Regions from separate parts of the Novosphingobium sp. genome, predicted to be linked through region 1. Evidence: riboswitches for the same ligand, from Rfam matches in the RefSeq annotation. Region 1 holds a riboswitch; each other region holds the start of a gene.
The links. Region 1 has a riboswitch for cobalamin ahead of ABDW49_RS15305 (TonB-dependent receptor). Riboswitches for the same ligand answer to the same signal wherever they lie in the genome.
Positions count from the first base shown of each region.

Region 2: linked by a shared signal. The riboswitch ahead of ABDW49_RS23015 (hotdog domain-containing protein) and the one ahead of ABDW49_RS15305 (TonB-dependent receptor) in region 1 are both predicted to bind cobalamin.
Region 3: linked by a shared signal. The riboswitch ahead of ABDW49_RS09540 (HoxN/HupN/NixA family nickel/cobalt transporter) and the one ahead of ABDW49_RS15305 (TonB-dependent receptor) in region 1 are both predicted to bind cobalamin.
Region 4: linked by a shared signal. The riboswitch ahead of ABDW49_RS23025 (DUF1852 domain-containing protein) and the one ahead of ABDW49_RS15305 (TonB-dependent receptor) in region 1 are both predicted to bind cobalamin.

Region 1 covers NZ_JBCNLP010000001.1:3,332,616-3,340,423, forward strand. Annotated here, with positions in the region: gene ABDW49_RS15280 (putative sulfate exporter family transporter) at 1-778, opposite strand, end outside; gene ABDW49_RS15285 (LysR substrate-binding domain-containing protein) at 1,020-1,910, opposite strand; gene ABDW49_RS15290 (cytochrome b) at 1,900-2,493, opposite strand; gene ABDW49_RS15295 (catalase family peroxidase) at 2,490-3,563, opposite strand; gene ABDW49_RS15300 (hypothetical protein) at 3,717-3,995, opposite strand; cobalamin riboswitch at 4,134-4,373, shown strand; gene ABDW49_RS15305 (TonB-dependent receptor) at 4,735-6,921, shown strand; gene ABDW49_RS15310 (hypothetical protein) at 6,933-7,808, shown strand, end outside.
Region 2 covers NZ_JBCNLP010000006.1:677,071-684,878, forward strand. Annotated here, with positions in the region: gene ABDW49_RS22990 (cytochrome P450) at 1-74, opposite strand, end outside; gene ABDW49_RS22995 (NAD(P)-dependent alcohol dehydrogenase) at 283-1,389, shown strand; gene ABDW49_RS23000 (MerR family transcriptional regulator) at 1,409-2,113, opposite strand; gene ABDW49_RS23005 (LacI family DNA-binding transcriptional regulator) at 2,243-3,253, opposite strand; gene ABDW49_RS23010 (TIM-barrel domain-containing protein) at 3,362-6,289, shown strand; cobalamin riboswitch at 6,451-6,656, shown strand; gene ABDW49_RS23015 (hotdog domain-containing protein) at 6,699-7,550, shown strand; gene ABDW49_RS23020 (methionine synthase) at 7,693-7,808, opposite strand, start outside.
Region 3 covers NZ_JBCNLP010000001.1:2,044,737-2,052,544, forward strand. Annotated here, with positions in the region: gene ABDW49_RS09515 (protein-glutamate O-methyltransferase CheR) at 1-743, shown strand, start outside; gene ABDW49_RS09520 (chemotaxis protein CheB) at 740-1,339, shown strand; gene ABDW49_RS09525 (response regulator) at 1,336-2,901, shown strand; gene ABDW49_RS09530 (RMD1 family protein) at 2,911-3,756, opposite strand; gene ABDW49_RS09535 (SAM-dependent methyltransferase) at 3,839-4,300, opposite strand; cobalamin riboswitch at 4,448-4,684, shown strand; gene ABDW49_RS09540 (HoxN/HupN/NixA family nickel/cobalt transporter) at 4,906-5,925, shown strand; gene cobF (precorrin-6A synthase (deacetylating)) at 5,917-6,660, opposite strand; gene ABDW49_RS09550 (cobyrinate a,c-diamide synthase) at 6,657-7,808, opposite strand, start outside.
Region 4 covers NZ_JBCNLP010000006.1:685,008-692,815, reverse strand. Annotated here, with positions in the region: gene ABDW49_RS23055 (GlsB/YeaQ/YmgE family stress response membrane protein) at 1-155, shown strand, start outside; partial or broken gene ABDW49_RS23050 (IS3 family transposase) at 324-620, shown strand; gene ABDW49_RS23045 (helix-turn-helix domain-containing protein) at 727-1,371, opposite strand; gene ABDW49_RS23040 (FAD-dependent monooxygenase) at 1,371-2,609, shown strand; gene ABDW49_RS23035 (NADH:flavin oxidoreductase/NADH oxidase) at 3,270-4,427, opposite strand; gene ABDW49_RS23030 (TetR/AcrR family transcriptional regulator) at 4,566-5,180, shown strand; cobalamin riboswitch at 5,477-5,712, shown strand; gene ABDW49_RS23025 (DUF1852 domain-containing protein) at 6,001-6,999, shown strand; gene ABDW49_RS23020 (methionine synthase) at 7,025-7,808, shown strand, end outside.

The DNA.
Region 1 (7,808 bases):
GCGCGGGACGCTTGGCGACATCGCCGGCAGCATCATGGTTCAGGCGCGGCGCCAGCAGCGAGAGCATCACGCAGACCGGCCCCAGCATCAGCACCCGCACCAGCTTGACCAGCGTGCCCATCTGGATCGCGGCAGCTCCCAGCGGCGCGGCGGCGGCCAGCACCTGGGGCACCGCATAGACCGTCAGCCCGGCCAGCGCGCCATATTGCAACCCATCGAGATGCAGCGCGATCCCCAGCAGCGGCAGGCCCAGCACCACCACAACACCCAACACGGCGGTAAAGCCGATCGAGGCGGCAACATCATCGCCATCCGCGCCGATCACCGGCGCCACCGCCGCAATCGCCGAATTGCCGCAGATCGAATTGCCGCAAGCCACCAGCAGCGCCATGCGCGGCGGCAGGCCCAGCAGCCGCCCGATGCCGAAGCTGGCCGCAATCGCCGTGACCACGACGCCCGCAATGCCCAGCAGCATCCACGGCCCCACCGCCAGCAGCGTCGCCGCGCTGACCGACAGGCCCAGCAGCACCACCGCCGCCTCCAGCAGCACCTTGGCGCTGAAGGCGATACCCGGCAGATAGCTGCGGCGCGGCGTCCAGAGCGTGCGCGCCGCCGTGCCCAGCAGGATCGCCAGCACTAACGCTTCCAGCCAGGCGCGGCCCAGCAGCGCTTCTTCCACCTTCTGCAGGGCGTAAGCCGCGCCGGTTACGGCAAGGCACAGCGCCAGTCCGGGGGCGAGGCGGAAGAGGACGGGGCGGGTTTCGGCTGGCTGGGTCATGGCTGTTTCCCTTCAAGACAGGAAACAGGTGGGCCTTTCCGATCAATCTATCCAACGGTTGATTTCTATGGTTCTGATCTTCCTAGAGGATCAATAGGTAAGAGTTTAGGCCATAGGTGCGAGGGGGTTACCCCCTCGCGCTCCCATAACGTCTTCCGACGCCACCACATTGGCACCGCATCGTGGCGTACCAACTCTCCACCTGTGTTTGTCGGGTGATCGGTTCGATCACCTCAGCCGATCAGATCACCCAGTCCGGCTGTTGATCATAGGCCTTGATCACGCCCAGCAGCGCATCGCCCGCCTTGCCGCGATAACGCTCCTTGTGGCGGATGCCGAAGAAAGGCCGTTCGGGCAGGTGAAACGGCAGGGCATGCAAGGCGCGCGCCTCGATCGACGGCCCCACCACCAGCGCGGAGAGCACGCCATGCCCCACCCCCGCGCGCACCGCCGCCAGCACCGCCTCGTTCGAGGGCAAGGTCAGCGCGATGTTCAGCGCGGCAGGATCGAGCCCGCGATCCCTCACCGCCGCCTCGAAGGTCGAGCGTGTGCCCGACCCTCCCTCGCGCATGATCCATGGGGCGCCCGCCAGCCAGTCGTTGGTCACCGCCTCGACCGGTTTGGGCCCGACCATCACCATGCGGTCCTTCGCCACCGGCCATTGCGCCAGAGCGGGATCGTCGATGGCGCCCTCGATCAGCCCCAGCTCGGCATCGCCCAGCAGCACGGCGCGCGCGGCGCCCTCGGTGTTGTCGATGGCCACCGACAGTTCGATGCCGGGATAGCGGCGATGGAACACCGCCAGCCGCTCGGGCAGCCAATAGCCCGCGATGGTCTGGCTGGCCACCAGACGCAGCGTGCCGCGCTTCAGGCCGCCATAGTCGGCAAGGGCCTGCTCGGCGCTGGCGGCGCGGGCCAGTACGGCCTGCGCCTCCTCCAGAAACATGCGGCCCGCATCGGTCAGTTCGATGCCGCGCCCCACGCGGTGGAACAGCTTGACGTCATGGCGCGCCTCCAGCGCGGCGATGGCGCCGCTGGCCGCCGATTGGGTGACGTTGAGGGCCTGGGCGGCACGGGTGACATGCTCGCGCCGGGCGACCTCAACGAAAATGCGCAGTTGCTCAAGCGTCATGCGCAGCGATGTGCCCGCTGCCGTCTCCCTTGGCAAGCGGCGGGGTGGCGCCATGGCCGGTGGTCATGCTGCGCAGCACGCCGTCGCGGCGGATCAGCCCATGCATCAGCGCCGCGCCCAGATGGGCAAGGATCAGCGCGAAGAACAGCAGCGCCACCACCGTATGCGCCCAGCGCAGGAAGGCATAGAGCGCCAGATCATGCGGCAGGATCGCGGGCAGCACCAGCGGCCCCACCTGCACCGGATAGCCCCCGGCCGAAAGCATCGCCCAGCCAATCAGCGGCATGCCCAGCATGCTGGCATAGAGCAGCACATGCGAGCCCTTGGCGACCATCTGCTGCAGTTGAGGCAGATCGCTGGGCAGCGGCGGCGCGCCGGTCAGCAGCCGCAGCGGCAGGCGGATCAGCACCAGCACAAGGATCGCGATCCCCACCGGGCGGTGCAGCGCCAGCAGCATGGGATAGAGCGGCCCGGCGGTGGAGACCATGCCGACGCCGATGAACATCATCGCCAGCACCATCAGCGCCATCAGCCAGTGAAGCGCGCGCAGCAACGGGTGGAAGTCCTGAGGATGACGGCTCATTGACCCTTCTCCTTCAGCATGTCTTGTCCGGCGGCGCTGGTCCGCGGCCCCTCGCCCGCGCGGCGGGTGAAGGAGGTGGAATAGGTCTTCGACCGCGCGCCCAGCAAAGGATCGTCAGAGGGCGCGATGCCCGATGGCAGGATGGTGGGGTCGAAGTTGAGATCGCGGCAGGCGCCCTGTTCCTCGCTCTGCACGGCACTCAGGGTCAGCACCCCGGCCTCCACGCTGCGATGCGGGCCGGTCCATTCCACGGTGGCCTTGTCGGTGACATCGCCGGGGTTGGCGACCACCAGTTTGAGATGCCAGCGCGAGGGGCCCTTGGCGGTGCGCGCGATCATCTCCTTGAACAGGGCGTCGCGCGGCAGGTCCGCCAGCTTGGCCTTGTCGAGGCCGGTCAGCGGCGCCTCGGGCTCGAACTGCCAGCGCACGAAGCGGGTGACGCCCTTGGCATCGGTGAAGCGGAAGGCGTTGATGCTGTAATAGGTGGCATTGGCAAAGCTGTCGGGCAGCACCGCCTTGGCCATATAGGCCAGGAAGGCGGGCACCTCGGGATGGCTGACCATAAAGGGTTTGACCAGGGCCGGGTCGGGCTTGCCGGTCTTGGGATCGGGCGTGGTGGCGCGCTGCAGGCCCACGAAGCTGGGCACATCGGCCACCGGGAAGATCGGCGTATGGTCCATCGCCATGCGCCATTCCTGCCCGTCTGGGCTGCGCATCACCAGCGCCATCGAGTGGAAGACATTGCGCCCGTCACTGGCCAGCGGATTGCCCCCGCCCAGCGAGAAGCGCCCGGTCACCGGATAGCTGCCGGCACGCAAACTCGACGCGGTCGTCAGATCTTCCCCAGCGCCGCTCGCCTGGAACGAGCCGCTGAAACACAGCCCCTTGGCATGGGCGCGGCGATAGCCGGGGAAGACCCCGCCATTGGCTTCCAGCGCATTGGCCACCTCGCCGCCGCTGATGCGGTGCGGGCCGATCCAGCCGGCGGCCCAGCCCAGTCCTCCGGCCAGCACGAGAACAGTGGCGCCGATCAGCGCGGCGGGAACAAGAGGATTGCGTGTTGGCGGCATGGAGACATCCTGTCGGCAAGGCTTGGCGTGGAAGGCTTGAACATATCGGACGTATGAGAGGACCTCATATATCCGTTTCTTATACGAAGCCATCACCCAAAAGGATGCGTTCTCTTGTCAGCCCTGATGGTTGGGCTTGTCGAAGAGAGGGATTTATTCCTCTTCCTCACCGCCTTTTCGCCGGTCCTGTCCGGGCAGGATGTTGTCGTGAAAGGCCGGTGACAGGCGCCGCTCCATCAGGCGGCAGGCCTCGGCATGCAGCAGCAAGGCGCGCGAGATCGCCTGCAGCAGATCGATGTGCAGCGCCCGCCTGCCGATGCACAGATCGTCGATCTCCGCCTCGCTGAGCCCCAGGGTCCGCGCCGCCGCATGCGGACCGCCCAGCAGCTCGACCGCCAGGGCAAATCGTTCGATCTGTTCGACCGGAAGCATGGACCATCATCCCCTGCGGCCTGTTATGGCCTGCTTGTGCCATGCCCCCATTCATGCCGTCTGTCACCGGCAATTCAAACTTGCATCAGGGCATGAATTCTGATGTTAAGCGCCCGTGATGACGACAGGACAACCTGTCGCGTCCCAACCCGCATCGGTGCCCGCAAGGGCTTAATAGGGAACAAGGTGAGGATCATCCGATCCGAAACCGGGCTGTCCCTGCAACTGTGAGCGGCGAGTGCGATGCACGCGGCATCCTGCCAAAGGCGCGGGATGCGGCCACTGGGCCAGACGCAAAATCATGCGGGGCTCGGGAAGGCTTGTGCACCGCGCGACGACCCGCGAGCCAGGAGACCTGCCGCTGCGTGTCGCTCTTGCCCGGTCCAGGGGATGGCCAAGGCACGGATATCCGTCTGAGCGACGATCAGCATGGCCGGGGGCCATGGACGCCGCAGCGAGCGGGCCACAGCGCCTGCCCGCCTCGTTTCGGCGCGGGACTGACCGTGCCGGATCGGCGCGGGCCAGACCTTGCCCCCTGCCCGTCGCCCGGCGCCGGAGATTGATGATGAAGAGACCGTCAGGCCCCGTCCGTAACCCTGGGTGAAACAGGGTGTAACACCGCGCCAACCGTAAAGAACTTGTCCGCCGCGGCGGCAGTTCGCAGGCCCGGCGAGGCCGCACCGGCATCGCACCCGGCACGCATCACGATATCGATAAAAGAAACAGGGGGATCACCCATATGACACGCAACCTTCGCAAGAGGCCGCAGACGGCCCTGCGCCCGATCTGGCTGGCCGCCAGCATGCTGGCGCCGCTCGGCAGCGCTCAGGCCCAGACCGCCGCAGAGGCCGACAACATCCTGGTCATCGGCCAGCAGAGCCAGACGCTCACCCGGCCCGACGCCACCGGCAGCCGCCTCAACCTTACCCCGCTCGAGACCCCCGCCTCGATCGCCAGCATCGATGGCGAGGCGATCCGCGCGCGCGGCGACATGTCCATCGCCGAGGCCGAGGCGCGCGCGCCCGGCTTCTTCAATGTCGGCAACCCCGGCAATGGCGGCACGGCGCTGGCGGCGCGCGGCTTTGCCGGCCAAGGCTCGATCCTGCAACTGATCGACGGGGTGCGTCTGTTCCCGGCGGCGGGCACCATCACCTTCCCCACCGACCCGTGGATGGCCGAGCGCATCGATATCCTCAGCGGCCCGGCCTCGGTGCTTTATGGGCAGGGATCGCTGGGCGGCGCGGTCAATGTGATCATGCGCAAACCCAACACCCAGCGCACCGAGTTCGAGAGCGAGATCGGCTATGGCTCGCAAAACACCTTCCATGCCGCCGCCGGGCTTGGCGGGCCGATCGGTGAGCGGCTCTCCTACCGTGTCGATGCCAGCTATCGTCGTTCGGACGGCTATGTCGATCGCGGGCATTCGGACAGTCTGGCGCTGTCGGGCACCTTGCGCTGGGCCACCACCGACAGACTGACCTTCACCCTGCGAGAGGATTACGGCGACCAGCATCCGATGAAATACACCGGCACGCCGCTGGTGAACGGCAGGCTGGATCTGGGGCTGCGCCATCAGAACTACAATGTGGGCGACGCGCATATACGTTACCGCGACAACCGCACCACCTTGCAGACCGACTGGACGCCGTCAGACAGCATCAGCCTCACCAATCTGGGCTATGTGCTGACCAGCAAACGCCAGTGGCGCGATCTGGAAAGCTATTGCTGGGTGGGGGCTAATGGCAATTGCCACAATGGCTACAACTATAGCCCCGCGACGCCCGGCAACATCTATCGCACCGACAATTTCGGCATCGGCCATGACCAGACCCAGTGGGGCGATCAGGGCAGCGCCACGTTCAAGATCCCGCTGTCGGGCAACATCAGCACCGATCTGGTGGTGGGCTTTGATGTCAACAGCATCGCGCTCACCTATTCGAACGATTTCGGATCGGACGTGCAGGAAGACAGCGTGACGCCCACCGGTTTCAACCCCGGCCTGTTCTACGACACGCAGGGGATTGCTCCACGCTATCGCACCCAGACGACCGAATATGCCTTCTTCGCGGAAGACCGGCTGAAGTTCGGAGACAAGTTCTCGCTCATCACCGGCATCCGGCATGAGAATGACGAGATCAAGCGCTGGACCCGGACCTATCCCACCGGCAATGGCGGCGTGGATGCGTTTGTGTTCGACAAGAAACTGACCAACACCACCTGGCGCGTGGGCGGCGTCTATCAGCCGGTGCCGACCGTGTCGCTCTATGCGCAATACAGCACGGGCACCGATCCGCTCGGCACGCTGACGACCTATTCCTCCGCCCAGACCCAGTTCAGCAATGCCACCGGCAATCAGGTGGAAGTGGGCGCCAAGGGCAGCTTCTGGGGCGGGCGCGGCACGGCGACGCTGGCGGCCTATCGCATCGTGAAGAAAGGCCTGCTCTATCAGCAGACGCTCTCCAGCCCGATCCAGCAGGTGGGGCAGCAATCGTCGAAGGGGATCGAGGCTTGGGTGTCGCTCAATCTGCCCGCCGGTTTCGGGATCGACGCCAATGGCACGGTGCTAAAGGCGCGCTATGACGACTTCTTCTCCGGCGGGGTCAGCTTTACCGGCAAGGCGCCGCCCAATGTGCCGCAACAGGCCGCCAATCTGTGGCTGCGCTGGGATGCGACCAAGCAGATCCGCGCTCAGGCGGGGCTGCGCTATGTCGGGCACACCTACTCGGATACCGCCAACACCTTCCGCGTGCCGGCCTATGCGGTGGTGGATGCGGGGCTGGCCTATGCCGTGAACCGGCATGCCTCGGTGGATGTCCATATCTACAACCTGCTGGACAAGGCCTACGCCCAGACCACCTACAATGACGAGCAGTGGATTCTGGGCCGCCCGCGCTCGGTCGACGTCTCGCTGCGCACCAAGTTCTGAGGGTCTGAACCATGGCATGGCAGCATCAGGCCAAACGCTGGCTTTACCTGACCCACCGCTGGGTGGGCATTGTCACCTGCCTGCTGTTTGCCATGTGGTTCGCCTCGGGGCTGGTGATGATCTATGTGCCCTATCCCTCGCTCTCGCCCGCCCAAAAGCTGGCGGGAGCGCAGGCGATCGACTGGCGGGCGGTGAATGTGCCGCCACCCGTTTCCCCCGACACACGCGCCCTGACGCTGGAGATGCGCGATGGCCAGCCGGTGTGGCGCTTGGAACCATGGGGGGCGCCCACAATCACCCTGCCCGCGCATGGCGGCGCCGTGCTGCCCCCGGTGGATGCGGCTGTAGCAAGGCGGGTCGCGCAGGGTTTCAGCCATACAACGGTGCGCGATGTCAAACAGATCACCCGCGACCAATGGACCGTCGCGGGCGGCTTCGACCGCCACCGCCCCTTGTGGAAGGTCAGCCTGGCCGATGCGGCGGGCACACAGCTCTATGTTTCCTCCAGCAGCGGCGCGGTGGTGCAGGCCACGACGCAGCGCATCCGTTTCTGGAACTGGCTGGGGTCGGTGCCGCACTGGCTCTATCCCACCGTGCTGAGGCAGGACAATGCGGCATGGCGGCAGGTGGTGCTATGGGTTTCGGGCCCCTGCATCGCCGGAGCCCTGGCGGGGATCTGGATCGGCCTGCTGCGCACGCGTGTGGGGCACCGGCGCTTCAAGGGCGGGCGGATGACACCCTATCACGGCTGGATGCTGTGGCACCATGTCTCGGGGCTTGGCGGAGGCCTGTTCCTGATGGCATGGATTTTCAGCGGCTGGCTCTCGGTCGATCCGGGACGGTTGTTCCAGAAGGCCGATCTGCCGGAGCAAGCCGAGCGTGCCTAT
Region 2 (7,808 bases), on a different contig from region 1:
TTGGGCGCGATGACGATCCGGGCGATATCCTCGGGGATCAGCGGGCGCAACCCGGCTTCGAGTGTGGCGGTCATGGGGGTCCTCTCGTCGCAACATCTTATGTTTTGCGTATGAGTTATACGTAATGCTGGACAGGGACCGCCGTCAATTCTAATAAAAGGTCGGACCAAAAGCGGTGAAACTGCGCGAAATGCGCGGATTTCCGTCCGCTATGGCCGATCCGGCCCGTTTTCGCCTGCCGGAATTTGAATAGACCGCATGAAAATGAATAGGAGGATGCCGATGGATGTGACAGCAGCGGTGGTGAGAAAGGCCGGCGATCCTTTCACCCTGGAAAAGCTCAAAATGGGGGCGATACAGGCCGATGAGGTGCTGGTCCGGATCGTCGGGACCGGGCTGTGCCACACCGATCTGGTGGTGCGCGATCAGGTGCTGCCCACGCCTTTGCCGGCCGTGCTGGGGCATGAAGGCGCCGGTGTGATCGAGGCGGTTGGCGCCGATGTCTCCCGGCTGGTGCCGGGCGACCATGTGGTGCTGGGCTTTGCCGCTTGCCGGGTTTGCGATGCCTGCCGGTCCGGCCATCCCTCCTATTGCGCGCAGTTTACCGCGCTCAATTTCGGCGGATGCCGAGCGGATGGCAGCACTTGCCTTCATAATGATACCGGCAAGGTCAGCAGCCATTTCTTCGGCCAGTCCTCCTTTGCCACCCATGCGGTGGTGGCCGCGCAGAATGCGGTGAAGGTGGACAAGGACGTGCCGCTTTCGTTGCTCGGCCCGCTGGGCTGCGGGATCATGACGGGGGCGGGCACGGTGTTCAACGTGCTCGACACGCAGGAGGGGGAGACGGTGCTGGTGATCGGCGGCGGCCCGGTCGGGCTGAGCGCGGTGATGGCGGCCAAGGTGCGCGGCGCCTCGCGCATCGTGCTGGCCGATCCGGTGGCGGCCCGCAGGGCGGCGGCGCTGGATCTGGGGGCGAGCGATGTGATCGATGTGGCCGCCGGCGATATGGCCGAGCAATTGCGCGCCCTGCTGCCTCAGGGCGTGAACGGCGTGCTGGACACCTCTGGCGTGCCAAAGGCGATCGAAGGCGGGGTGGCCTGCCTGGCCACGCGTGGGCGGCTGGCGACGGTGGGAGTGCCGCGCGCGCTGGATGCCACGATCTCGCTCAACATCGTGCAGATGCTCTCGCGCGGGATTTCAGTCTGCGGTGTGACCGAGGGCGATTGCGATCCCCAGACCTTCCTGCCCGAGTTGATCGCGCTCTATCGCGAGGGGCGTTTCCCCTTCGACCGGTTGATCACCACCTATCCGCTGGCGCGGATCAATGAGGCGGTTGCGGCTCAGCATGCCGGGGCCTGCGTGAAAGTGGTGCTGACGATGCCTGAATAAGTCCGGTTGCGCCGCGGCGTCAGGGATCTGTTCTGGCGCCGCGGATTGCTTCGTAATGGCGGAAGAAAGCTTGCTGGCGCAGCAGGCCGAAGAAATCGAGCATCAGCGGCAGGGCGCGTTCGACCATGGTCACCGCCTCGCCGATGTCCACGCGCCCCTCGATGCGCTGCAGAAAGGTGGTGGCTTCCCACCGGCCCACGAAGTCGGCGGCATCGAGATAGAAGCCCAGAATGTCGGGCGTGTAGTTCAGATGGCCATCGAAGCCGCTCTTGCGCATCTCGCCCCAGATCCGCACGAATTGCGCCGAGGAGAGCGACAGCATATCGCCGCCCTCGGTCTCGATGATGTCGAGGATGCCGATGCTGGCGAGGGTGCGGGCATCGGCTTCGGCCTCGGGATAATGTTCGGCCAGCGAGGCGATCGACACCGGCGGCCCATCGGTGCCCGAACGATGAGCGACCAATTGCTCCAGCTTGTCGAGCGCGCTGGCGCCCACGCCGCCCTGCGCGCCATCGCCATCCATCAGGGCACCGATCTGCGCCAGAGTCAGCCGGCTGTCCTGCTGCAACTGGCGGATGGCGAGAATGGCGCTGACATGCTTCTCGCTGTAATCGGCGACATTGCGGCGCGGGCGATCGGGCTCGGGAATGAGCTTGTGGCGCAGATAAACACGGATCGTCTCACGATGAACGCCCGTCCGCGTTTCGAGATCACGCATCTTCATGGCAAGGGTTAGACCATTGCTCTGGCCAATGGGCAACCGAGGTTAGGAAATTTTCCTGTGTCAGCGGGAGGTGGGAGATTGACCGGAGTGGTTCGGCCATCTGATGGACAGCGGCCCTCCGCACGGTCATCACCCGCTTGCACCGTCCACCCATGTCATTTTCCATAATTTGGGCGGCATCGGCTGATCGCCGGAAGGGCCTTTCATCGCCAGCATCAGGGCGCGGGCCAGGTCTTCTCCAATGTCTCTTACCGGCACAGAAAAGCAACTAAGCGGCGGCTGCAGAGCGGCGCAGGCGGCCGTGTGGCGAAAGCCGACGATGGCGATGTCGCGACCGGGTTCCAGCCCGCAGGCGCGCAGGCTGGCATAGGCCCCCACCGCGCCATTCTCGCCCATGACGAAGATCGCGGTTGGCGGGCGATCCAGCGCCAGCATTGCGGTGGTGACCTGCGCGCATTGCTGGGCGCTGTCGGATCCGGCGTAAAGCAGGTCGGGGTCGAAGGGCAGCTTCGCGCCCTGCAGCGCCGCCTTGTAGCGTGCGGTCACCAGATGGCTGAAATTGACCCCGGGGCCGGAGGTGATGAGCGCGATCCGTTCATGACCGGCGGCCAGAAAACGCGCCATGACGGTATCGACCATATCCTCGAAATCGAGATCGATGCTGGGATAGATGCCCGCCGTCTCGCTGCGGCCAAGGGTGATGAAGGGCGTATTTTGCGCCAGCAGCAAGGCGATCCGCGCATCCTGGCTCTGCGTGGCGGCCAGGATCCATCCATCCGCAATGCCGCGTCGCAGATGCCGCTCCAGCACCTCAAGCGGGTTCTGCTCGATTCGCCACAGCAGCACGACCAGTTCCAGCCCGTTCTCGTCCAGCACCGTCTGCACGCCATTGAGGATCGAGAGAAAGAACGGGTCACCATAGGTCATGCTGTCGGGCCCGACCGGCAGCAGGAAGGCCGCCGTTCCGGTGCGCTTGCGGCGCAGCGACTGTCCGGCCTGGTTGGGGGTGTATCCCAGCTTTCCCGCCATTTCGATCACCCGCTTGCGGGTGGCTTCGCTGACATCCTTGCGGCCGTTCAGCGCGCGCGACACCGTGCCGATCGACAGGTTCAGATGCGTGGCGAGTGATCGAATATCCATCTTCCTTCCCTTGCATGCACGGCAGCGATTGCAAGCCTTGACATTACTCCGACTATTCACGACAAGGCCGTAAACGTTTACGGAAAAAAGTGAATGGAGGGGATGACGATGACGGTACGCGCATTCGTGCGGTGGAGTTTGGCTGCTTCCGCCCTGGCCCTGGCCGCCCCCGCGCTGGCGCAGGATGCCACCGGGCTGGACGCGAACGGTCACCTCACCACGACAGGCTTGCCGAGCGCGGATGGCTTTGTCTTTCGCAGGCTGGCCGATGGCGTGCAATTCCGGCGGGGAGGTCTGGCCAAGACCATCCTGTTTTACGGTCCGGACACTGTGCGGGTGAATGCCAATCTCGGCACCAACTATTGGACCGCGCCCAGTCTGGTGGTGACCGCCAAACCGCAGGCAGTGCCTTTCACCATCGCCGAAACCTCAACCACGCTGACCATTGCCAGCGCGGCGCTCACCATCGAGGTCAACAAGGCCACCTCCGCGCTGCGCTTCCTTGATGCGCAGGGCAGGCTCTATACGGAAGAACAGTCGGACAAACCCCAAAGTGTGACCCTGAAGACGATTTCGGGCGCGCCGACCTATGAGGCCACCAACACCTTCCATCTGCGCGACGACGAGGCGCTGTACGGCTTCGGCTTCACCGCTGACGACACCAGCAACCGGCGCGGCAAGGATCTGCTGTTGGTGCAGACCAATATGGGCATCATCATCCCGGTGATGATGTCCTCGCGGCGCTATGGCGTGATGTGGGATGTCTATTCCCAGATGCGCTTCAAGGACGATGCCCAGGGTGCATCGCTCTGGGCGGAAAGCGCGCCGGGCGGGGTCGATTATTATTTTATGGGTGGCAAGACGCCGGATGACGTTGTGGGGGCCTATCGCGCCTTGACGGGGCAGGCGCCGATGTATCCCAAACAGGCCTTCGGTCTGTTCATGAGCAAGGAGCGTTACAAGACGCAGGACCAGATCGTGGATGTGGCGCGCAGCTTTCGCAAGGAAGGCTTCCCGCTCGATTACATCGTGCAGGACTGGCAATATTGGGGCAGCGACAAGGATGGCAGTTGGAGCGGGATGACCTGGGACCCGGTGCGCTATCCCGACCCTGCGGGCATGACGCGCACGCTGCATGGCATGAACCTCAAGCTGATGGTGTCGATCTGGCCGTCGATCGGCAATGATACGGCATTGGCCCATGAACTCGATGCGCAAGGGCTGCGCTTTGCCCCGCTGCACTGGATTTCCAAACATGCCCGCGTCTATGACGCCTACAGCCCGCTGGGCCGACAGATCTACTTCAAGCACATCAAGTCCGGCCTGCTGGACAAAGGCGTCGATGCGCTATGGATGGACGGCACCGAGGTGGAGGTGAGCAGCGCGATGTGGGACGCGCAGGACAACATCCGCGACACCAAGGCGTTGGGCAGGAACGCGCTGGGCGATTTCACGCGTTATTTGAACCCCTATTCGCTGCTGACCACGCAAGGCACCTATGATGGCGAACGCGCCACCTCCAACCGGCGGGTCTTCACGCTCACCCGCTCGGCCTGGGCCGGGGCGCAGCGCACCGCCGCCGCCTCGTGGAGCGGGGACATTTATGCCAGCTGGAAGGTCTTCAAGCAGCAGATCGCGGGTGGTGTCGATGTGACCGTGACGGGCAATCCCTATTGGACCCAGGACACCGGCGGCTTTTTCGTGTCGGAGTTTCCCGGTGGCGAGCAGAACCCGGCCTGGCGGGAGCTGTTCGCGCGCTGGCTGCAATATGCCGCCTTCAACCCGCTGATGCGCATCCATGGCACCGATGTCGAGCGTGAGCCCTATCGCTTCAAAACGCTTGATCCGCAGGTCTATGCCTCGCTGCTGGGCAGCGTCAATCTGCGCTATCGCCTGCTGCCCTACACCTATGGGCTGAGTTGGAAGGTGACCTCCGCGGGCTACACGCTGATGCGCCCCCTGATGATGGATTTCCCCGAGGATCGCGCCACCGATACCATCGATGACAGCTTCATGTTCGGCCCCTCGTTTCTGGTCCATCCTGTCACCCGGCCGATGTATCATCGGCAGGCCCCTCCGGCGGTGACGATACCAGCGAATGCCCTGCGCACACCCGATGGGCAGCCCGGGCTGGCCCTTCAGTATTTTGCGGGCCAATCCTTCGAGAAACCGGTCAGCACCATGATCGACACCAAAATCGACCATATGTGGCCTGCGCCGCCGCTGGCCGACATGCCGGCAGGCCTGGCCAGCCTCGATCACTTTTCAGCGCGCTGGACAGGCATGCTCACCGCTCCTGAAGATGGCACCTATGAGATCGGCGTCGAGGGTGACGATGGCTATCGCCTGATGCTGGCCGGCAAGACCGTGGTCGACGAATGGAAATCGGGCGAGGCCCGCTATCGCGGCGCCGAGGTCGCGCTCCGGAAGGGGCAGACCATCCCCATCGCCATCGAGTATTATCAGGGCGATGGCGCGCGCAAGTTGCGTTTGGCGTGGCGTCTGCCGAGCGAGCGCGAGGCTGCCGCCAGATTGGCGCAGGCCGCGCAGGATCTTTCCGTTACCACTTATCTGCCTCAGGGCGCCGGATGGTATGATTTCTGGACGAACGAGCATTACGCCGGTGGCCAGCGTGTCACGCGGCAGGCTCCCCTCGATATTCTGCCGCTTTATGTGCGGGCCGGATCGATCGTGCCCATGGGGCCGGTGCAGCATTATGCGACCGAATTGCCCAAGGCGCCCTATGAAATCCGCATCTATTCCGGCGCCGACGCGCGTTTCACCATCTATGAGGACGACAACGAGACATACGACTATGAAAAGGGCCAATATGCCACCTATGATCTGGTGTGGAACGACCGTGCCCGCAGTCTGACCATCAGTGGGCGCAAGGGCTCTTTCCCCCGCCTTGTCCAGCAGCGGCGGCTCGATCTGGTGCTGATGACCCCGCGCAACGCCACTGGTGCAGCGCCGGCCGTGGCCAAGAGGATGGTGAACTATACCGGGGCGGCCACCACCGTGTCGTTTGGTCGGTAAGGAGGCGATGAAGGGAATTAAGCTGAACAGTACATTCTTGCGGGGCGCTCACAGATGGTTGTCCGGAGCGGCAGGTTTCAAACTTCGTCCTTTCTGCTGCCGACCTTCGTTCATTTTCAATTCCTGACACATTGCGCTTGACCCTTGGCGCCCCCGCGCTTCACATTTCCGCTGTCGAAGGTTCTCCAGTCGTTTCGGCGCGCTGGAGCGAAGATCGGAAGCCGGTGCGATGCCGGCGCTGCCCCCGCAACTGTAAGCGGCGAGCGGGCGATCCACGCATGCCACTGGTGGGCGCAACCACCGGGAAGGCCGGATCGTCCGCATTGACCCGCGAGCCAGGAGACCTGCCCGCGACGCCATAACGTTCCTCCGGCGGGGTGTCCGGGCGATCGCTCTCGTGCCATGCCGGGTGACCGGCGTGGCCGCTTGCGTTCGTCTGTCTCTGCCTTTGAAACAGGTGAAGACGATGACAAGAGCAACAGTCCAGACAATAACAAATGCGACCAGCATCCAACTGATTGACATGGTGTTCCCCACGGACACCAACCACCATGGTACGCTCTTTGGCGGCGTGGCGCTGGCGCATATGGACAAGGTCGCGTTTCTGGCGGCGACGCGCCATGGGCGTGTGCCTTTCGTAACCGCGCGCAGCGAGCAGATTGATTTCGAGGCACCGGCGAGCGCGGGCGAGATGGTTGAGGCGACCGGGCGCGTCGTGCGGGTCGGTAACAGTTCGCTTGATGTCGAGGTTGAGCTGGTCGCGGAGGCGACGGTCAGCGGAGAGAGGCGGCGTTGCACGCGTGGTCGCTTCACCATGGTGGCCGTCAAAGGCCCTGATGTTCGCCTGCCGCTTCCTCCATTTTATGCCGGTCAGCAGGTCGAAGAGGATGGTGTCCTGCGGATGGCGGAAATCATCTTTCCCGAGCAAACCAACCACTATGGCACGTTTTATGGTGGCGACGGGCTCAAGATGCTGGGCAAGGCCGCGTTTATCGCGGCGACGCGGCATACGCGGCGGAATATCGTTATGGCCTCGTCAGAGCGGGTCGATTTCCGCTCCGCGGTCGGGCTGGGCGATATGGTGGAACTGGTCTCGCGCATTGTGCGGACCGGGTGCAGTTCCGTCACTGTGGAAGTCGAGTTGTGGTCGGAGAGGCTGCTGACAGGGCAGCGCCGTCATGCTGCAACGGCGCGCTTCGTGATGGTGGCGGTCGATGAGCAAGGGCGCCCTACGCCGATCCTGTCCGCGCTGGAGGTTTAAAGCATGTAGCGATGGGGCGCTCCGTTCTAGTTCACCCTGACGGGAGGCAGGCAATATCGGCCTGCCTCCCGTCAGGGAGCTGCTTTGCCACACCAGATGTTCCGCAAACGGGTTTGGCAGAGAAGAGCGTTCTAACTGGCTGCTAGGCCGAGAGTTCTTTGCGCACGATCTCCGCGCCCGCACTCAAGGCATTCAGCTTGCCGCTGGCGACCTGACGAGGCAGGGGAGCCATGCCGCAGTTGGTCGACGGGTAGAGTT
Region 3 (7,808 bases), 1.3 Mb from region 1:
ACGCGCAGGCCTCGATCAAGCGGCGGTTGAGGCAGGCGCGCGAGCAATTGGGCTATCGCAGCATCTCGGCGCTTCAGCACGATGTGCTGCACGATCCCGAGATGCTGCCGCGCCTGCTGTCCTATCTGACGGTGCAGGTCAGCGAGGTCTTCCGCGATCCATCCTATTTCAAGGCGATCCGCGAGAAGGTGATCCCGCATCTGCGCACCTATCCCAGCTTGCGCATCTGGATCGCGGGCTGCAGCACGGGCGAGGAACTCTATTCCTTTGTCATCCTCTTCCGCGAGGAGGGGCTGGAGCAGCGCACGCTGTTCTATGCCACCGACATCAATCAGGACGCGCTGGCCAAGGCCGAAGCGGGGATCTACGATCTCGAACGCTTCCAGCTTTTCACCGAGAACCACCGCAAGTCGGGGGGGAAATCTTCGCTTTCGGACTATTATACCGCCGCCTATGGCAAAGGCGCCTTCGACAAGAGCCTGCGCAATCGCGTGGTGTTCTCCGATCACAGCCTTGTCACCGATGCGGTCTTTGCCGAGATGCATCTGATCTCCTGCCGCAATGTGCTGATCTATTTCGACCGGCCCTTGCAGGATCGCGCGGTGGGGCTTTTCAATGACTCCCTGACCCGCAAGGGCTTCCTCGGGCTGGGCTCGAAGGAGAGCCTGCGCTTTTCCGCCCATGCTCCCAGCTTCAGCGAACTGGCAACCGGCGACAAGATCTACCAGAAGACCGAAGGATGAGCGAAACGACGCCTCGGGCCGTGGTGATCGGCACGTCGGCGGGGGCGCTGGCGGCGCTTTCGGGGCTGTTGCCGGTGCTGCCTGCCGATTACCCGCTGCCGATCCTGATCGTGGTGCATATCCGCCCTGACCGTGACTGCGTGATCCCGCAACTCTTCCAGTCCAAATGCGCGATCCCCGTGCGCGAGGCGCAGGACAAGGAGCAGATCGCCCCCGGCACCGTCTATTTCGCCCCGCCTGATTACCATCTGCTGGTCGAGCAGGACCACAGCCTGTCGCTTTCCAGCGATGAGCCGCTCTATTTCTCGCGCCCGGCCATCGATGTGCTGTTCGAAACCGCGGCGGACGCCTATGGCGAGGCGCTGGTGGGCATCGTGCTGACGGGCGCCAATCAGGATGGCGCAACCGGACTGCGCGCCATCGCCGATGCTGGCGGAACGGCCATTGTGCAAAATCCGCAAGGTGCCTATGCCACCGCCATGCCCGAAGCTGCCATCGAGGCATGCAGGCAGGCCAAGATTATGACAATCGAGGACATTTCGGCCTTCCTACTGGAGCTGGGCCGGGGTGATCCGGGAAGGAACCACCCCGCATGACCCCCGTCAGCTTTCTTCTGGTGGACGATCTGGAGGAGAACCTCCTCTCGCTCGAAGCCCTGCTGCGGCGCGATGGGCTGGTGCTGCTCAAGGCGCGCTCGGGTGACGAGGCGCTCGAACTGCTGCTCAAGCATGATGTCGCGCTGGCGCTGGTCGATGTGCAGATGCCGGGCCTGTCGGGCTTCGATCTGGCCGAGCTGATGCGCGGCAATGACCGCACCCGCCATGTGCCGATCATCTTCGTGACGGCGGGCAATGCCGACAGCCAGCGGCGCTTTCGCGGCTATGAGGCGGGCGCGGTCGACTTCATCCACAAGCCCATCGAGCCCGATATCATCCGCAGCAAGGCTGATGTTTTCTTCGAACTCCATCGCCAGCGCCAGCAGATCGCCGCGCAGCGCGACGAACTGAAAGCCCGTAGCGCCGCTCTGGAAGAGGCCGACCGCCGCAAGGATGAATTTCTCGCCACGCTGGCGCATGAATTGCGCAACCCGCTGGCGCCGCTGCGCCACGGGATCGATGTGCTGCGCCGCAAGCCCGATGGCGACAGCGCCGAGGACATTCGCGCGATGATGGACCGCCAGCTCACGCAGATGGTGCGGCTGATCGACGATCTGCTTGATGTTTCACGCATCAGCCAGGGCAAGATCGAACTGCGCCGCGAACGCCTTCAGGCCGCCGAGATCGTCCGCCTCGCGCTGGAGGCCAGCCGCCCGCTGATCGAAAGCCATGGTCACAGGCTGACGGTGGATGTGCCCGATGCCGCGATCTGGCTCGATGCCGATCTGACGCGCATGGCGCAGGTGTTGGGCAATCTGCTCAACAATGCCGCCAAATACACGCCCGAAGGGGGGCAGATCGGTCTGTCGCTGCGCGTCGAGAACGGCGAGGCGGTGATCGCGGTCAGCGACAATGGGCTGGGCATTCCCCCGGCGATGCAGTCGCGGATTTTCCAGCTTTTTACCCAGATCGAGGATCATTCGGTCCATGCCAAGGGCGGGCTTGGCATTGGCCTCGCGCTGGCGCGGCAGTTGGTCGAGATGCATGGCGGCACCATCGAGGCGCATAGCGGCGGCATCGGGCAGGGCAGCACCTTTACCCTGCGTGTGCCGCTTGCTCAGGCGGTGGCAGGTGAAGCCATGGCCGAGGATGCGCCGCAGGCCGCCGCCAACCGCCCGCTCAAGGTTCTGGTGGTCGATGACAATGCCATGATCGCCATGAGCATGGGCTGGATGCTGGAGGAAATGGGCCACGACTTTCAGGTGGTCAACGATGGCCGCGAGGCGCTTGAGGCGGCGCGCGACTATCGGCCCGACGCCATTCTGCTCGATATCGGCCTGCCGGTGATGGATGGCTATGAGGTCTGCCGCGCTTTCCGTCAGGACGATGACTTCCGCCAGACGCTGATCGTGGCGCAGACCGGCTGGGGGCAGGACCGCGACAAGGAACTGGCGGCACAGGCCGGTTTCGACCATCATCTGGTCAAGCCCGTGGCCTATGAGGCACTGGAGCAATTGCTGCTCGCCCATGGCGCGCCGGGGCAGCAGGCCCCGGCTTCTTGAAACGCCTTCCTAACGCCCCGCGTATTTCATCGCCATATCCACCAGCGAGATCACGATCTCGAAACCGATCAGCGCGATGATCGCCAGCTCCACGCGGTAAGCCCTTTTGTCGCGCACGATGTCGAGCAGCACCTCGGCCACATCGCCCAGCGCGACGAATTTGCGCTCCAGCACCTCATGGCGCTCGTCCAGCTCATATTCGTCCTCAAGACGGGTGTAGAGACGGTCGAGATCGGGGTGGTCCCAGAGCAGATCGGGCCGGTCATTGGCCTGAGCGCTGCCCATGATGCGATGCCGCGCCGCCAGCGCATTGCCCACCAGCTGCATCGCCCGCTTGATCGAGAGATGGGCCTGCCCGTTGCTGTGCAGATCGGCCACCAAGGGGCTGATCCGGTCGAAGGCTTCGGACACCAGGATTTCGTCGCGCGAGAGCATCACGCTGCGCGCCAGGACCACGGCCACCAGCAGGAAGCGCTCGGGGCTGGCGTCGATCAGTTGCACCTGTCCGTCCGCCGCGATCTTGTCGTTGGAGCCGGGCTTGACGATCAGCACGGTGCTTTCCGTTTCGGGCAAGGCCTCGGGATCGAAGGTATGAGGCAGCAGCAGCGCGTCGGGCAAATCCTGCGCCACCTCCTCATCGCTGATCGACACCACCACGCCATCGCGAAACACGATGGTCAGCCCCGGTCCGAACACCGCTTTTCCGGCCCATTCGCCGGTCGCCTGCGCGTCGGCGACGTAACGCGTGTCGATCCGCTCGCCGATCAGTCTTGCGCTCAGGCGATAGCGCGCTGCCTCGGGCACCCCTCCGAGCAGAACGAAATCGGGAAGACCTGCGGTTTTGGGAAGGGCCATGAAGGAAGCTGCTCCGCTTTAGCGCTGGATCTCCCTGCCAGCGGCAGGTTTCGCTTGCGCGACACCCCGCTCTTTCAAACCTTTACCAATAATCGGCCATCAGCGCACCAGACCATTCGGGCTGGCGCAGATCGCCCCGCGGCAGAAATTCGCGCATCACCGGCTTGATGTCGAGGACTGGTGTCCCATCGATCGCGTCCAGCCCCTCGACCTCCAGCCTCGTGCCCGAGACGCCGAGGATCCGGCACACCGTCACGCCGAGCCGGTTGGGCCGGTTCTTGCCGCGCTGGGCGAAAATGCCCACCAGTGGCCAGTCGGCGCGGCCACGCGGATGTCGGGCGCCGGTTTCGATGCGCTCGGGCGGCACGCGGTCGAAGAGGAAGATCACCTCGGCATGGCTGAAATCCGCCAGCCCCGCCAGCGCCTCCGGCCCGAAGCGGTCCGCGTCCAGGTCGATGGCGGCCCGGCTCTCGCCCCAGTGATCGTCAAGCGGATCGGCGCGTCCGCCGCGCACATGGCCGATGGGGGTAAGGCTGAACTCCATGATGCTGCTCCCGAACCAGATCCGCAGGCAGGCCCTGTATAGGCAGCCAACCTTGGGCCGGGAAAGAAGATTTGGCCCGCTGGCCGCGAAAGCGCCTTGGCCAAGCCCTCCATCTGCCCTATCAGGCCCGAGCAAGCCGGTCCTGCCGGTTTTGCATCCCGCACCGGTGCCCGCAAGGGCTTGAAAGGGAACACGGTAAGGATCGAGGATCCGAAACCGGGCTGTCCCTGCAACTGTGAGCGGCGAGCGCGATACGCCTGTGTCACCCCAAGGAGGGTCGGCACGGCCACTGGGCCGGACGCAAAATCATGCGAGGCTCGGGAAGGCTGCGCATCGCGTGACGACCCGCGAGCCAGGAGACCTGCCGGTATGGGGTCGCTCTTGCCACGGCCCAGGGGATGGCCATGGCACGGTCCACCGTCTGGGCGACATCAGTATGGCCGGGCCCTAACGGGCATGCTTTCGGGCGTCGCAGGCGCGCGCCTCTGGCATGCCGACCGCTTCGGCGGTGGCGCGGCCTGTCGTTTCGCGGGCGCCGACGGACGTGTTGCAAGATGGAACGTTTACTTCAAGGTGCTGGGCAGGCTTCCGCCACCAGCGGCGGGATGACGCCGCTGCGGCGGCGCATCGGGGCACTCTATGCCTTTTTGCTGGTGGCCAATCTGGGGGTGTGGATCTGGGGCTGGGTGGTGCTGCACCAGGCGCCCGGCATGCTGGGGACCGCGCTGCTGGCCTATACGCTGGGGCTGCGCCATGCAGTCGATGCCGACCATATCGCCGCCATCGACAATGTGACGCGCAAGCTGATGCAGGATGGCCAGCGCCCGGTCGGCACGGGTTTCTTCTTCGCCATCGGCCATTCGGCGGTGGTGCTGGTGGCCACGCTGTTGATCGCGCTGATGGCGGGCGCGGCCACGGGAATCGAGGGCTTCAAGGCAACAGGCGGGTTGATTTCGACCTGCGTCTCGGCCTTTTTCCTTTTCACCATCGCGGGGATGAATTTGATGATCCTGCGCGCGGTCTATCGTTCCTATCGCCGGGTGCTGGCGGGCGGCGTCTATGTCGAGGAGGATCTCGACATGCTGCTGGCCGGGCGCGGGTTGATGGCGCGGCTGTTGCGCCCGCTCTTCCGCCTGATCACCCGCAGTTGGCATATGGCGCCGCTGGGCTTTCTGTTCGGGCTGGGCTTTGACACCGCGACCGAGGTAGGGCTGCTGGGCCTCTCGGCCTCTCAGGCCGCGCAGGGCATGTCCTTCAGTGTGGTGCTGCTGTTCCCGGCGCTGTTTGCGGCGGGCATGGCGCTGATCGACACCACCGACGGCATCATGATGCTGGGCGCCTATGAATGGGCCTTCGTCAAGCCGATCCGCAAGCTCTACTACAATATGACGATCACGCTGGTGGCGGCGCTGGTGGCGATCCTGATCGGCGGGATCGAGACTTTGGCACTGATCGCCAGCCATCTGCGTCTGACCGGCGGCTTGTGGGATGTGTTCGATGATCTGGCGGGCAGCTTCAACCTGCTGGGCTTCGGGATCGTCGGCCTGTTCGCGCTGAGCTGGGCGCTCTCCTTCGCGATCTACCGCTTCAAGCGGCTCGACGAGGTCGAGGTGCGGTCAGCGTGATCGCCGCAGCAGATAGATATCCATGATCCAGCCGTGGCGCGCGCGGGCCTCTGCCCGTGCCGCCACGATGGTCTCGCTCACCTGCGCCAGAGGACCGGACAACAGCATCTGGTTGCTCATGCCCACATAGGCGCCCCACCAGATCGCGATACCCTCGGGCGGCAGATGCCGGAACGAACATTCCCCATCCAGCATCACCACCACAGTCTCGACGCCCGCAGGCCAGTCCTCCTCGCGCAGCCGCCGCCCGGTGGTGACCAGAAAAGGCGCCCCCACCTCATTGAGCGTGATGCCATGCGCGGCGGTCAGCACATTGATCGACATCAGCCCCGGCACGACTTGCACGCTCACATCGGGCAGGCGCCGGGCAATGCGCAGGGAACTGTCGTAAAGCGCCGGATCGCCCCAGACGAGCAGCGCCACGCGGCCATCCGTGAGGTGATCGGCAATGGTCCGCTGCCAGACCTTGGCTATGGCATCATGCCAGTCATCCACGCGCCGCAGATAATCCGGCTGTGCCGGATCGCGCACCGGCAGATCGAACTCCGCGATACGCGTGGCCGAGTTGGTCAGAACATCCTCGCAGATGGCCCGGCGCAGATCGGCCAGATCGGCCTTGTCGGCGCCTTTGCGGGGGATCAGGATCAGGTCGGCGCGGTTGATGGCCTTCACCGCCGCCAGCGTCAGTTGATCCGGCCCGCCCGTGCCGATGCCGATCAGAACCAGCTCGATCATGCGCTGGCCTGCGCAATCATATGGAAGAAGCTGCCCGTGGCATGGCCCCGGCGCGACCCGGTTTCGGGCACTGCCGCGCCATTGGCATCCACCACATGGGCCAGCGGGTCATCGGGCTGGGCGAGGATGGTGGCGTAATGGAACTCATGCCCACGCAGCCTTGCGCCCGCCGCGTAACCGGGGATCGGCGCCTCCAGCGTGGCGAGGCGATAGCCCAGATGCATCCGCCTTTTGGCAAAGGAGGTTTCCAGCCCCAGCAGCCCGGCCATGCGATGCTCCACCCCCTGAGCATCGACCAGCACTTGCCCTATCGCCATATAGCCGCCGCACTCGCCATGCACCGGGCGGGTTAGCGCAAAGGCTTGCAGTCCAGAGCGAAACCGCTCCGCCGCTGCCAGCTTGCCGGCATGGAGTTCGGGATAGCCACCGGGCAGCCAGCAGACATCGGCACTGTCATCGGGCGCTTCATCGGCCAGAGGCGAGAAGGGCAAAATCTGCGCCCCCGCCGTCCGCCATCCCGCCAGCAGATGCGGATAGACGAAGGAAAAGGCGCTGTCCCACGCCAGCGCCACCCGCTGCCCAGGCGGGGGCACGCCGAGGACTTCACCCGAGGCAAAACCGCCCGAGGCCAGAGCGCGCAGTCGGTCAAGATCGACATGCTCGCCGACAAAACCGCCCAGCGCCGCCAGCGTGGCCTCCAGCCCTTCATGCTCTTCGGCCTGCACCAGCCCCAGATGGCGCTCGGGCAGGGTGAGGTCGGTGCGGCGGGGCAGGGCGCCCAGCACCTCGATCCCCACCTGCGCCATGCCATTGCGGATCAGCGCCTCATGCCGGGGGCTGGCCACCTTGTTGAGGATAACGCCCGCCAGACGAACATCCTGCGCCATCCGCGCAAAGCCCAGAGCCACCGCCGCCGCCGATTGCGCCTGCCCCGACACATCGAGCACCAGCACCACCGGCCATCCGGCACGCGCCGCGATCTCCGCGCTGGCGCCATTCCCGGTCTCTCCGGCGACGGCCACGCCATCGAACAGCCCCATCGACCCCTCGGCCAGCACCAGATCGGCGCCCTGCGCCACAGCGGCGAGGCCTGCCATGCGCTTCTCGCTCATCGCCCAACTGTCGAGGTTGAAGGAAGGCCGCCCGGC
Region 4 (7,808 bases), on a different contig from region 1:
GATCAGTAGTCGGCCGTTTCCTGCTCGGGACCTTCTCGGGCCAAGGCCACTTGACCGAAAATCCCTTTGATCCAAGAACCCTGCTCGTAGCATTGGCGGGTGCCATCATCCTGCTTGCAATCTATAATCTGATCAAGCGCGGTACGATGCGATAACAGATCAAACCTGCCCATCGCTTCCTGCGCGTCTAAGGACTTGACCTGATGCGCCCCTCGCCCCGTTCGCCTGTGCAACAGCGATCAAAGGCGCTTCAGGCCCCAACGCGCAGCTTTTCGGGTCAGGACTCATTGATCAGAACCAGAAGCGCACGGTTGCCCTGCTCCCATCATTCGGATCAGAGCAGCCAACATACTAGTGAGCAGTTTCAACGCCTGATGCAGGACAATGGCGTGACCTGCTCCATGAGCCGATCGGGCAATTGCTGGGACAAATGCGGCGATGGAGAGCTTCTTCTCTTCCCTCAAGACCGAACGGGTCCGCAAGAAGGTCTACCGGTCACGCGATCAGGCCAGAGCCGATGTGTTCGATTATATCGAGCGTTTCTACAATCCCACCCGCAGGCACTCGATCCTGGCTATCTCAGCCCTATCGACTTCGAACGCCGGGCTGGGGTAGCCTAAAGAAGCTTATCTCGGTGCCCTTCAAACCGACAGCAGGTCAGACACAGCAACCTTTCAGTCCCCAAAAGCAACAGCAGGAAATCAAATTTCACCACAATCCGGGTGATTACAAGATATAGGCAGTGGTCTCCATCGCCACTTCCACCCCGGCCATCCCTCTTTCCATCAGCATCAGGAACATGCGGTTTGCCTCGGCCTGGTCTCCAGTGCGGCCATAAGCCTCATGCGCCTGAGTAAAAGCGACACTCCACACCGAAGCGATTAATCCGGCGGCAAGAAAAGCATGCGGATCATCGGGCGGACAACCGGCGGCTTCGGCCATGACGCCAGCCAGCCCCCTCACGAAATCGTCGCGCATCTGGCGGGCCCGCGCCTTGAGCGCCTCACTGGCCAACGCAGTTTCAACGAAAAGATAGGTGTCGCAAAAGACCGGAAAGGAAGGATCGGGTTCCTCGATCAGGCGATGCGCCAGCGCCTTCAGGGCCCGAATGGGCGACATGCCCGCCTCCCGCGTCCGGATCGCCGTGAAAGCCACGTCGCGGATTTCCTGTTCGCGGTCGAAGAACATGTCCTCCTTGCGGGGGAAATGGTTGAACACCGTCATCCGCCCCACATCGGCCGCCTCGGCGATCTCGTCGATCGTCACCTGGTCGAAGCCCCGCTGAAAAAAAAGCCGGGTCGCCACATCGGAAATAGCCTGACGAGTCAGCAATCGCTTTCGGGTGCGCCTTGGGGCGGTCGGCTCGGGCATTGCCTTCTTTCTGTACTGAGTATATTTATAGATCGAATCTAGAAACTGTCATCGATAATGAGAGCGCCATGGCCCATCCGTCAACCTCCATCTCCACGCCCGCGAAGACCGAAACCCTCCCCGTGCTGATCAGCGGAGCAAGCTTCGCGGGCCTGGCCACCGCCTTTTGGATGACAAGGCTCGGCCACCGGGTCACGATCATCGAAACCGCTGAGGGCTTGCGGCGGGGCGGCACGCCCGTCGATATCGAGGGTGAGACGATCGACATTCTCGGCCGCATGGGGCTGTTTGATGCCGTGCGGGCCAGGGCGCTTCCTCCGCGCAATTTCGCGTTCAAGGATGAGCACGATACGACCCTTGGCGAGCTGACGGCAGCCTCGCCCGCCGAGGATCAGACGATGGCGCGTTACGAGATCCATCGCGACGATTTGCTCGATATTCTGTTCGCATCCTTAGACGGTGCCGTCGATCTACGCTTCGGGCGATCCATCCGGCAGTTGCGGCAAGGGCCGGATGACGTTTGCGTAACCCTCAACGACGGATCGCACCATCGCTATGCGCTGGTGTTTGGCTGCGACGGCAATCGCTCCAACACCAGATCGCTGGTGTTCGACAATGCCGACGCGGCCTCCTATTACATGGGCGGCTATTTCTATTTGCGGGTGGTTCCGGAAACCGGTCTGCTGCCGCCAAACTGCACGCAGGTCTTCAGCCAGCCCGGTCTGACCGCCATGTTGAACGGCTATGACGACCGCACCGATATCGCGCTGGCGTTCCGCAGCGAGCAGCAGATCGACTATGATTTCCGTGACAAGGCACAGCAACGCCAACTGATCCTCGATCATTTTGAACGCCTCGGCTGGAAGGTGCCTGCTATGCTGAAGCATGTCGCCGTCGAGGGCGATTTCTATTTCGATCAGGCGAACCAGATCAGGATAAAGGCATGGTCGAAAGGGCGCGTCGCTCTGGTGGGAGATGCGGGCTATTGCGTGTCGCCGGTCGCCGGCATGGGCGGTTCGATGGCGCTGATTGGAGCGGCACGTCTGGCCGACGCCTTGCAGCAACAGCCAGACGATCACGCCGCTGCTTTCCGTGACTATGAAGACGGGCTGCGCCCGTTTGTCGAAGCGGTGCAGGAGAGGGCTGCGACGGAAGGTATGTCGACGCTGTTCCCGGCGGACGACCGCGAACTTGAAGAGCGCAATCGCAAGATTCTCGAACGGGAAATCGATCTATAACAACTGTCTCTTGCAGAACTGCCATACATATATTCGACGCATGGCGTAAAGAGATACGATGTATCGTTACTACGCATATCCTGCCTCAGCAGCTTTGCCGATACAATCAAAGAGGCCTTCCTAACCTCGCCATGGACACCGCTCTACCATGTAGCGCCCAGGCAAGCTACAAAGCGTCTTTTTTTGAACGTTGTCATGAAACTCGGAACTCTCTCGCAGCCGAGATTGGCGGCCACGCTTTGGATCGAAGCCCCGCCCGCCAGCCGTTTGACCGCAAGCACGACTTCAACCTGGCGCCGCCAGCGAGCAAAGCTTAGGCCTGTTTCGCGGACATAACTGCCGTCCGCAGGTCCGATTGGCGTCGCAAAGCTGCCGATCATTCACCTCGCCCACGGAGGCGATGAACGCCAGACCTTGGGACTTTGCTTCCGTTTCCAAAACCACCATCGGACGTTGGAATTTAGCCCAAAAATTGCCATTCGCCGTGGGGCCGTTCTTCATCAGCCAGGCCTTCTGACGTCTAGAAGGAGTGGCGCCGCATGCCGCCGTCAACGAGCATGACGTTAACGGGGATGGTCGCGGCATCAGAGCGAGTGGTTGCACCCAACCGCCAATGAGCGATGACCATCCCCACTTATGGACCTATGGCGCCGTCAGGATTTAAGGTGCCTGTTCGGCCAAAGCGGCACCGTCCAGCCGCCGGATCTTTCGCTCGCGTGCATTGAGCCACCAGCCAATCTGAGGCACCCAGCTATCAAAGGGGGTTTCAGCACTCGACACGCCGAGTGCCCGCTCGGCACGGTGCGGGAAGTGCGGATCGTGGAGCGCCTCGCGGCCAATCGCAACCATATCTGCCTCGCCATGGGCGACGACCGCGTCGGCTTGGGCAGGAGTGACGATGAGACCGACCGCCATTGTACGAATGCCTGCGTCACGCGAGATCTGCGCGGCATAGGGCACCTGATGACCATATCCATTCGGGTGATCATAGGTGCGGCCGACGCCGCCGGACGAGACGTCGATGACGTCCACCCCAATGGCTGCGAGCTCGCGGGCGAAGATCACGCTGTCCTCGATGGTCACGCCATCACGGCTACCATCGACGGCGGAGATGCGGACGAAGAGCGGCTTGTCGCCGGGCCAGATCGCGCGAAGGTCGCGAGCGATCTCAAGCGGAAGCCGCATGCGATTTTCGAGGCTGCCACCATAGGTGTCGGTGCGCTGGTTCGTGAGCGGCGACAGGAACGAGTTAAGCAGATAGCCATGCGCGGCGTGCATCTCGAGCACCTCGAACCCGGCGGCAAGCGCCCGGCGAGCCGTATCAGAAAATGCGCCACGAATGCGCGCGAGGCCGTCTGCGTCGAGTTCCTCAGGCGTCAGCCAGCCATCGTCGACCGGAATCGCGCTAGCCGACACGACGGCCCAGGGATGGTCGCCTCGAGCGACATCTTCATCGGTCAGCGGACCGTCGCCATAATAGGGGCGCTGCATGCTCGCCTTGGGACCGGCATGGGCGATCTGGATCCCCGGCGTGGCGCCCTGCGATTTCACCATCGACACGATGCGCGCGAGACCGTCGATCTGGGCATCATCCCACAAGCCAAGGTCGCCATGAGTGATTCGGCCTTCCGGCGCTACGGCGGTGGCCTCAACCATCACAAGCCCGAAGCCGCCCAAGGCGAATTTGCCATAGTGGACAAGGTGATAGTCGTTAGCGAAGCCGTCGGTGGCTTCGTACTGGCACATTGGCGATAGGGCGAGGCGGTTGCGCAGCCGAACACTCCGCAGCTCCAGCGGATCGAAAAGATTAGCCATCATGTCTCTCTGTGATTGAGCCGCTTGCAATGCGGCTGCACGAGTCTATTTGTAATGAACGCTACAACCCCTCATTTGTAGTGATCGATACAAACAGTCAACCCCTCGCGATCAAAAAATGGCGAGGACCAAGGGAGCATCATGCAGACCGAAGCGAAAATCGCGCTCCACCGCAGCAAGGGTAAGGCCCGTTTTGATCGCGAGGCCGCGCTCGAGAAAGCGCTTGGCGTGTTCTGGCGCCATGGCTTCGCGCCGGCGTCGATCGCTCAGCTTTGTGCTGCCATGGGGATCAACCCGCCCAGCCTATACGGGGAGTTCGGCAACAAGGCGCAGCTCTTCATGGCCGCAGTGGACCATTACGAGCGGACCTACTGGGACCAGAACCGCGACGAGATGGCTGCCGAGCCAGATGTCAGGTTGGCCATATCGAGCTTCTTCGCCTCAGCCGCGCGTATTCTGACGCTGCAGGACGTGCCGTGCGGATGCTTGGTCGTGACGGCAGCGGTGAACATTCCCGACGATGCAGCTGATGTCGCTGACGCGCTCAAGGCGCTGCGCAAGCAGACGGAGCAGGCGTTCCGCGATCGATTGACGCGAGGCGTGAGCGATGGCCAGCTCCCGGCCGATGCAGATGTCGATGCCCTTGCCAGCGGATTGAATACCTTGCTTGAGGGAATGTCGTTGCAGGCTAGCAGCGGAGCCACAACTTCGGATTTGCTGAAAATTGGCGGATGTGCAGTCCGTTTATTGGTCTGACTGGAAGCTACGGCGGTTAACCAAGCCTTGCTCTGCCGGCTCCGCGCCGTCCGGTCTTCGCTGGAAACGCTGACAAAACCGCCATTCAGGGCGGCGATGCCAGGCGCTGAAAGCAGTCATAGGCTCAGCGGCAGACAATTAACTACAATGGCTGCACCCCATCAAAGAGCTGCAAATCTTAAGTACAAAAAATGACCTGTCTCTTTCAAAGCTGAGCGGATCGCTGTGAACGCTGGCCTAGATAACCACATATAAAGATTTCTTTATATGATACTTGACAGCTTGGCTGAGATGGTGTCTCTGCATCCTGTCAAGGTTCCCCATCCCAGATTCCACAAGGGTCCGCGCGGTGGGGCTAAGACGGGAAGCCGGTGGTGCCCGAAAGGGCAGAGTCCGGCGCTGCCCCCGCAACTGTAAGCGGCGAACGGTGGTTCCATTTCGTGTCACTGAGCCTTGCAAAAGCGCTCGGGAAGGCCGGAACCACCGTGATGACCCGCAAGCCAGGAGACCTGCCTTCGGCGCCATAACGTTCCTCGGACGGGGGTTCCTCCGGTGGATCGCGCTTGTCGCACGCGCCGGAGGTCTATGCCCTGCGGCGACGCTTATGCTGGCGCGTTCTTCCTTCGGCCCCTCCGCCCGGCAAAGCAGGTGATCGGCCGATGTTTCCAGTCCTGTTTCCCCCCGGCAAGCCATGCGCGAATGCGTCGGCGCGTCGTGTTAACGGTGTTCATCCCCGCCTGACGCGGCGCGCGCCCACCCATCCATCATCCCGAACCGTCATGACGGGCCAGCCAACCTGCTGGTCCGAAGGAGATGTCGCATGCCTGTCGCACACGCCCAGCCCGCGCTGGATTTCAACTTCACCATCAAGAGCCTGCGCTTGGATGAAGATTATAACCCCTCTGAAAGTACGCGTATCACCACCAACTTCGCCAATTTGGCCAGAGGGGAAAACCGCCGGGAGAACCTGCGCAACACGCTGGTGATGATTAACAATCGCTTCAATTCGTTGGCGCATTGGGATAACCCCAAGGCCGACCGCTATTCGGTTGAGCTTGAAATCATTTCGGTTGAGATGCGCGTTGAAGATCAGGGGGCCAGCTTCCCGGTGATTGAAATCCTGAAAACCAACATCATTGATAAAAAAACGCAAAAGCGTCTTGAGGGCATCGTCGGGAATAACTTCTCGTCTTACGTGCGCGATTACGACTTTAGCGTCTTGCTGCCGGCGCACAATAAAAACACGGCGGAATTCAACATTCCGGATGATTTCGGCGATTTGCACGGCAATATCTTTAAGCACTTCGTCAATTCAAACGCATACCATGAGAATTTCAGCAAACCGCCGGTGATCTGCCTCAGCGTGTCCAGCAAAGACACCTATCATCGGACGGGCAATCAACATCCGGTGTTGGGCGACGAATATCGGCAAGACGGCGCTTCGCTGACCGACCGGTATTTTAAAAAAATGGGCCTGCAGGTGCGCTACTTCATGCCGAAAAATAGCGTTGCGCCCCTGGCGTTTTATTTCCCCGGGGATTTGCTGAGCGATTACACCGATCTGGAACTGATCGGCACCATCAGCACGATGGAGACCTTCCAGAAAATCTATCGACCTGAAATTTACAACGCCAACTCGGCGGCGGGGCAATACTATCAGCCAAGCCTGAATAACCAGGATCATTCATTAACCAAGATTGTTTACGATCGCGAAGAGCGTAGCCAGTTAGCGATTGAGCAGGGGAAATTTACGGAAGAGCAATTTATCAAGCCCTACAAGCCCATTCTTGAGCAATGGTCTGCTCACTACGCGCTTTGATTCACTCAAATACAGGTCATCTATTATGAAAATATTGCTCCCTACGTCGACCGCCGGCAGCTTGCCTAAACCTTCCTGGCTGGCCCAACCGGAAACCCTGTGGTCGCCCTGGAAATTGCAGAATGAAGAATTAATCGAAGGGAAACAGGACGCCTTGCGTTTGTCGCTGGCAGAGCAACAACAGGCCGGCATCGATATCGTCAGCGATGGCGAGCAAACGCGCCAGCACTTCGTCACGACGTTTATCGAGCACCTCAGCGGCGTCGATTTCGAGAAACGCGAAGTGGTTAAAATTCGCAATCGCTATGAGGCGAGCGTGCCAACCGTCGTGGGGGCGGTCGCGCGCCAAAAGCCCGTTTTCGTTGAAGACGCCAAATTTTTACGCCAGCTGACCAAGCAGCCGATCAAATGGGCCCTGCCGGGGCCGATGACCATGATCGACACGCTCTATGATGACCACTATAAAAGCCGCGAAAAGCTGGCCTGGGAATTCGCCAAGATCCTCAACCAGGAAGCCAAAGAGCTCGAGGCCGCCGGCGTCGACATTATCCAGTTTGATGAGCCCGCATTTAACGTGTTCTTTGACGAGGTGAATGACTGGGGCATCGCCGCCCTGGAGAGGGCCGTTGAGGGGCTGAAGTGCGAAACGGCGGTGCATATCTGCTATGGCTACGGCATCAAGGCCAACACCGACTGGAAGAAGACGCTGGGCTCGGAGTGGCGGCAATATGAAGAGGCGTTCCCCAAGCTGCAAACGTCCACCATCGATATTATCTCGCTGGAGTGCCATAACTCGCACGTCCCGATGG